2 regions of the Streptomyces sp. NPDC005302 genome follow, and region 1 is predicted to be linked to the other one. Evidence: riboswitches for the same ligand, from Rfam matches in the RefSeq annotation. Region 1 holds a riboswitch; the other holds the start of a gene.
The links. A riboswitch is a leader RNA that binds a small molecule or an ion and turns the genes downstream of it on or off. The one in region 1 is predicted to bind thiamine pyrophosphate.

Region 1 (3,263 bases):
CGCGCTCCACGCGCGTGTGCGTGCGCAGTGTGGCGCCGCTGTCCGCGTACCAGCGGGCCATCGGCGCGGCCACCTCGGCGGGCAGTGCGGCGGCGAGCGGCCGGTCGGCGGCCTCGACGACCGTCACCGCGCAGCCGGCCTCGCGCGCGGCGGTGGCGAACTCGGCGCCGATCCAGCCGGCGCCGACGACCACGATGGCGTGCTGCTGGAGCAGGACGGGCCGCAGCCGGTCGGCGTCGTCCAGCGTGCGCAGCAGGTGCACCCCCGGCACGCCCTCGGCGCCGGGCAGCCGGATCGGTTCGGCCCCGGTGGCGACGACGAGGACGTCGTACGGGACGGGTCCGCCGGCCGTGTCGAGCTCGTGGTCCCCGGCGCGCACGCCGAGCGCCTCCAGGCCGAGCCGCAGGTCGATGTCCAGTGCCTCGAAGTCGACGTCGAAGGCGGAGCCCTCGGCCTTGCCGAGCAGGACGGCCTTGGACAGCGGTGGCCGGTCGTACGGCTGATGGGGCTCGGCGCCGATCAGCGTGACGGTGCCCGTGAAGCCCTGCTCGCGCAGGGCGACCGCCGTCTGCACCCCGGCCATGCCCGCGCCGACCACGACGACCCGCCGTGCCGTGGACCCCTGTGCCTTCGCCTGCGTCTGCTCGCTCACCTGATCACCATAGACACCTGACAATTCGTCAGTCAGCGGACGTGCGCGGTGATCTGCTGCACAGGGGCCGTCTCCCGCACCTGTTCGACCACGCTGGTGCCCGAGCCGGCCTGCGACTCCCAGGCCCAGGTCTCCTCCAGCCGCACCCGGCCGTCGGGCAGTTCGGTCACGAGGGACACGCAGTGCCCGGACGAGGTGGTGCCGTCGGCCTTGAGCTGGACGTAGCGGAAGTCGAGGCGGTCGCCCTCGCGGGTCCCGATGAGGTGTCCGCGGACGACGTCGCCGCCCGCGTAGTCGGCCCAGACCGTGCCGTCCGCCTCGCGGTAGGCGAACCGGGTGCGGGTACCGACCTGGCCCGGCGCCTGGTCGGCGACCGGGGCGAGGACGAGGCCGTCGAGCGAGCGTGCCATGGGCGGAGGCTCCCTTACCGAGTCCGTGGAGGGCGGGCTAGGGTGGCCACCGTAAAGCACTCGCGGGAGCCCGTACGCAACGGGCTGAGAGGGAGGCTGGGGCGGCCTCCGACCGTACGAACCTGATCCGGGTCATGCCGGCGAAGGGAGGGTCTGGACGCCCATGTCGCCTACACGTTCGTCCGACGTCCTCGTCATCGGGGGCGGGATCATCGGTCTCGTCACAGCTTGGCGGGCCGCGCAGCGCGGGTTCGGCACCGCGCTCGTCGACCCCGAGCCGGGTGGCGGGGCCGCGCAGGTCGCGGCCGGGATGCTCGCGGCCGTCACCGAGCTGCACTACGGCGAGGAGACCCTGCTCGGCCTCAATCTCGCCTCCGCGCGCCGCTATCCGGACTTCGCGGCCGAACTCACCGAGGCGACCGGCCAGGACCTGGGCTACCGCCGGTGCGGCACGCTGGCCGTCGCGCTGGACGCCGACGACCGCGCCCACCTGCGGGAACTGCACGCGCTGCAGAGCCGTTCGGGGCTCGACTCGGAGTGGCTGACCGGTCGTGAGTGCCGCCGTCTCGAGCCGATGCTCGCGCCCGGGGTGCGCGGCGGGCTGCGGGTCGACGGCGACCACCAGATCGACCCGCGACGCCTCGCGGCGGCCCTGGTCACGGCGTGCGAGCGGGCCGGGGTGAGCATCCACCGCACCTGGGCGGACCGCCTCACCGTCGTCCGTGACCGGGCCGCCGGTGTGGTCACCTCGGACGGCACCGAACTCGGCGCGGGCCAGGTGGTGCTGGCCGGGGGCAGCCTCAGCGGGCAGCTGGCCGGCGTCCCCGACGACGTCCTGCCACCGGTGCGCCCGGTGAAGGGGCAGGTACTGCGGCTGACCGTGCCCCAGCGGTACGCGCCGTTCCTGAACCGCACCGTGCGGGCCGTGGTGCGCGGCAGCCACCTGTACCTGGTGCCGCGCGAGAACGGCGAACTCGTGGTGGGCGCGACCAGCGAGGAGCTCGGCTGGGACACCACGGTGACGGCCGGCGGTGTGTACGAGCTGCTGCGCGACGCCCACGAGCTGGTGCCCGGGATCACCGAGCTGCCCCTCACCGAGACCCGCGCGGGACTGCGCCCCGGCTCGCCCGACAACGCCCCGCTGCTCGGCCCGACCGCGCTGGACGGGCTGCTGCTGGCCACCGGGCACTTCCGCAACGGCGTGCTCCTCACGCCGGTCACCGGCGACGCCATGGCGCACGTCCTGACAACCGGCGAACTCCCCGACGACGTCCGCCCCTTCAGCCCGCGGCGCTTCGGCGCCACCGCCCTCACGGAGCAGCCCGCATGAACATCGTCGTCAACGGAGAGCGGCAGCGGATCGCCGCCGGGACCGCGCTCGACACCCTCGTCGCCACCCTCACCCCGGCACCCTCGGGAGTGGCCGCCGCCCTGAACGAGACCGTCGTCCCGCGCGGGCAGTGGTCGTCCACCTCGCTGGCCGAGGGCGACCGCGTCGAGGTCCTCACCGCCGTACAGGGAGGCTGACCCATGGCCGACGACCCCTTCGTCCTCGGGGGGACGACCTACGCCTCCCGGCTGATCATGGGGACGGGCGGGGCGCCCAGCCTCGACGTCCTGGAGCGCTCCCTCGTGGCGTCCGGCACGGAGCTGACGACGGTCGCGATGCGGCGCGTGGACGCCTCCGTGCACGGCTCGGTCCTGTCGGTGCTCGACCGCCTCGGCATCCGGGTCCTGCCGAACACCGCCGGCTGCTACACCGCGGGCGAGGCCGTTCTGACGGCCCGTCTCGCGCGCGAGGCGCTCGGCACCGACCTGGTCAAGCTGGAGGTCATCGCCGACGAGCGCACCCTGCTGCCCGATCCGGTGGAGCTGCTGGACGCGGCGGAGACGCTGGTCGACGACGGCTTCACGGTGCTGCCCTACACGAACGACGACCCGGTCCTCGCCCGCAAGCTGGAGGACGTCGGCTGCGCCGCGGTCATGCCGCTCGGCTCGCCCATCGGGTCCGGGCTCGGCATCCGCAACCCGCACAACTTCCAGCTGATCGTGGAGCACGCGGGCGTGCCGGTGATCCTGGACGCCGGGGCCGGTACGGCGTCGGACGCCGCGCTCGCGATGGAGCTGGGCTGCGCGGGGGTGATGCTCGCCTCGGCGGTGACCCGTGCGCAGGAGCCCGTGCTGATGGCGGAGGCCATGCG
Region 2 (3,263 bases), on a different contig from region 1:
CCGCCAGCAGCCGGTCCCCGTGCTTGGAGACGCTCACCGGGTCGACGACGACCGGTACTCCCACGTCCGCCAGGAGTTCGGCAACCGTCGTGACGAGGGCGGGCGACGACAACATGCCCGTCTTGACGGCCTGGACGCCGATGTCGTCGACGACACTGCGGTACTGGGCACGCACCGCGTCCTCGGACAGCTCCCAGGCCCCCTGCACACCCACGGAGTTCTGCGCGGTCACCGCGGTGAGCACACTCATCCCGTGGGCGCCGAGCGCCAGCATCGTCTTCAGGTCGGCCTGGATTCCGGCGCCTCCGCCGGAGTCGGATCCGGCGATCGTCAGGACGCGGGGCGGCGTGGTCATACGTGGGTTCCTCTCGGGGTACGGCAACGGGCCCGACGGTGCGAGGTGTTCCGGGCCGCCCTAGGCGCGGCGGCGCAGTCGCAGGGGCGTGTAGAGGGCGAGGGCGACGAGGAACGCGACGTAGTAGGAGAAGTCGGCGCCGTGCAGCGCGTCGGCCACCGGACCCACGTACAGGCCGGTGTCCATGAACGGAACGGCCGCGCCGAACGCGGCGACGAAGGCCAGCAGGGACGGCCACGCCGGGAACGGGCGCGCGGTCTCGACGGCGAGGTCGACGGGGGCACCGGCACGTTCACGGGCGCGGGCGATCCAGTCGACGACGACGATCGCGACGAACCCGGGGATCCAGTAGCCCACGAACAGCAGCACGTTCTGGAAGCGGGCGGTGGTGTCCGCCGCGTGCATCCAGAGCACGAGCGGGAACCCGAGCGCGGCGGCCAGCGCGGCCGCCAGCGCCACGGCGAGCAGTCCGAACGCGCCCGCCGCCCCGCCGCCCAGCAACTCCTCGACACCCGCCGCCGTCTGGTCGGTCAGCACGGACGCGCCCCACAGACCGAGGGCCTGCACGGCGACGAAGGACACGACGAGGCCGAGCAGGGTGCACCAGAACATCCGCGGACGGGAGGTGGCGCGCGGCAGATAGCGGCTGAAGTCACTGGCGTACGGAGCCCAGGACAGTGACAGGCTGAGCGCGATGGTGCTGGTGAGCACGAACGCCCCCATGTGGTCCGCGCCGGTCGCGGAGCCGGTGGTGGCGGGGTGGACGCCGTCCAGCATCCGCCAGGCGATCACGGCGAACGCGACCGCGAGCACGAAGGTCATGACGATCTGCAGGCGGTGGATGGCCTCGTAGCCGAGGACACCGAGTGCCCCCTGCGCCGCCATCATCACGAGCACGCCGACCCAGAACGGCCAGCCGCACAACCGCGCCAGCGCGTCCCCGCCGAACAGCCCGATCAGCGCGTCCCAGGCCACCGAGGACAGCCACTGGAGCAGTCCGGGCAGGGCGACCGCCCGGCCGAACGCGAGCCGGGCGAGCGGGAGTTGGCCCGTTCCGGTGAGGCCGCCCCAAGTGCTCAGGTAGGCGGTGGGCAGGGCCCCGACCACGGTCCCGAGGACGACCGCCGTGAGGGCGGTGCCGAAGTCCAGACCGAGCGCGACGCCGATGGTGCCGGTGAACACGCCCGTCATCGTGAGGTTCGGGGCGAACCACACGGTGAACAGGCGCCAGGGCCCGCCGTACCGGTTGCTCTCGGGGACGGGCTCGATGCCGTGCCCCTCCACCCGCAGATCGCCGGGAGCCGCGGGCATCGACCCGTCGAAGACGATCGGCCGGCTGTCGGCGGGCAGCCCGCCGGAAACATGCGCCAATGGCATGAAAGACATCCCTCCGCCAGTACGAACTGGTTCAGGTTCGACGGGTGTGATCTCAGCCCTCGGACGGGGCACCCCGTGTCCGGTACGACGGACACACTAACCCCATCCCCGCGCTCCTGTGTATGGCGGACCTGCGCCCATCGCTCCGCCCGCTCGGCCTGCTCCGCACGGACCGGCGGACCGGCGGACCGGCGGACCTCCTTCGCGAGGCGGGCCCGGGTCACCGCGAGCGGCCCGCGTCCGCTCGCGCCGCTTCCGCGGCCCCCGGTCGGGCCACCCGCAGCGCGCCGGGTGCCTCCCGTCGGTACTGTCGGAGGTGATCGCCGCCCGCTCTCCGTTCCCGGGTTCCCGGACCCGGGTGGCCGGGCGGAAGGAGGCAGGGCGCCGTGACCGTGATCTCCCTGAAGTCCGCGCAGGTGAACGAGGAGCTGACCCTTCCGTACGCCGAAGCCGGCTACCCCAGTGGTACGCCGGTCGTCTTCGTGCACGGTCTCGCCGACTCCTGGTGGTCCTTCGAGCCCCTCCTTCGACGCCTTCCGCCGTCACTGCACGGGTACGCGCCCACCCAGCGCGGCCACGGCGACGCCGGCCGCCCGCCGGACGGCTACACCCCCGACGACTTCGCGGCCGACCTGGTCGCCTTCCTCGACGCGGCCGGCATCCCGCGCGCCGTACTCGTGGCGGCGTCCACCGGCGGCGTAGCCGCGCGGATCGTCGCCGGCAGCCATCCCGACCGCATCGCCGGGCTCGTCCTGCTCGGCGTCCCCGGCACCCTCGCGGACAAGCCCGCGGCCGACGCGTGGCGCAAGCGCCTGGACGGTCTCGCCGACCCCGTGCCCCGGGCGTTCGTCGAGGAGTTCGTCACCGGCATGACCGCGGCCCCGCTCGCCCGCGGCTTCGTCGAGACGCTGGTCGAGGAGGGCCTCAAACTCCCGGCCCACGTCTGGCAGGAGACCGGGCGCGGTCTCCTCGACGCCGATCTCGGCGCGACCCTCGCGGGCATCCTGGTGCCCACCCTCGTCGTGTGGGGCGAACAGGACCGTTTCCTGACCCGTGACGACCAGCAGACGGTCCTGGACGCGGTCCACGGAGCCGACTTCCTCCCGTACGAGAACGCGGGCCACGCCGTCCACTGGGAACAGCCCGAGCGCGTGGTCGCCGACATCGCCGCCTTCGCCGCACGGATCGCCCGCCCCGGCACCAGCTGAACCCCGGTTCACCGAAGGCCACTTCGGCGCGTCGCACCCCAACGACGGGTGGGCGCAGGGCGCTGACCGGCGACGCCTGACCGAACGGCTTCCTCAAAGGCGTGTGCGAAACTGCCGCGATGACCGCAGAAACGATCACCGCGTCCGCCGCGGGCACCTGGACACTGGGCGACCTCACCGTCAGCCGCGTCGGCTTCGGCGCGATGCGCCTGACGGGCAGCGCGGCCTTCCACCACGGGACGCCGAGCGAGCGCGAGCGTTCGATCGCCGTGCTGCGCCGGGCGGTCGAGCTGGGCGTGGACCACATCGACACCGCCGCCTTC

Region 2: another riboswitch for thiamine pyrophosphate. It lies ahead of ABZT74_RS21565 (cytosine permease); the one in region 1 lies ahead of thiO (glycine oxidase ThiO).

What each region holds. Positions count from the first base shown of each region.
Region 1 covers NZ_JBEXGN010000004.1:166,868-170,130, forward strand. Annotated here, with positions in the region: gene ABZT74_RS07455 (FAD-dependent oxidoreductase) at 1-652, opposite strand, end outside; gene ABZT74_RS07460 (hypothetical protein) at 685-1,062, opposite strand; TPP riboswitch at 1,115-1,228, shown strand; gene thiO (glycine oxidase ThiO) at 1,226-2,392, shown strand; gene thiS (sulfur carrier protein ThiS) at 2,389-2,589, shown strand; gene ABZT74_RS07475 (thiazole synthase) at 2,593-3,263, shown strand, end outside.
Region 2 covers NZ_JBEXGN010000014.1:78,659-81,921, reverse strand. Annotated here, with positions in the region: gene thiD (bifunctional hydroxymethylpyrimidine kinase/phosphomethylpyrimidine kinase) at 1-355, opposite strand, end outside; gene ABZT74_RS21565 (cytosine permease) at 416-1,732, opposite strand; TPP riboswitch at 1,724-1,818, opposite strand; gene ABZT74_RS21560 (alpha/beta hydrolase) at 2,119-2,940, shown strand; gene ABZT74_RS21555 (aldo/keto reductase) at 3,060-3,263, shown strand, end outside.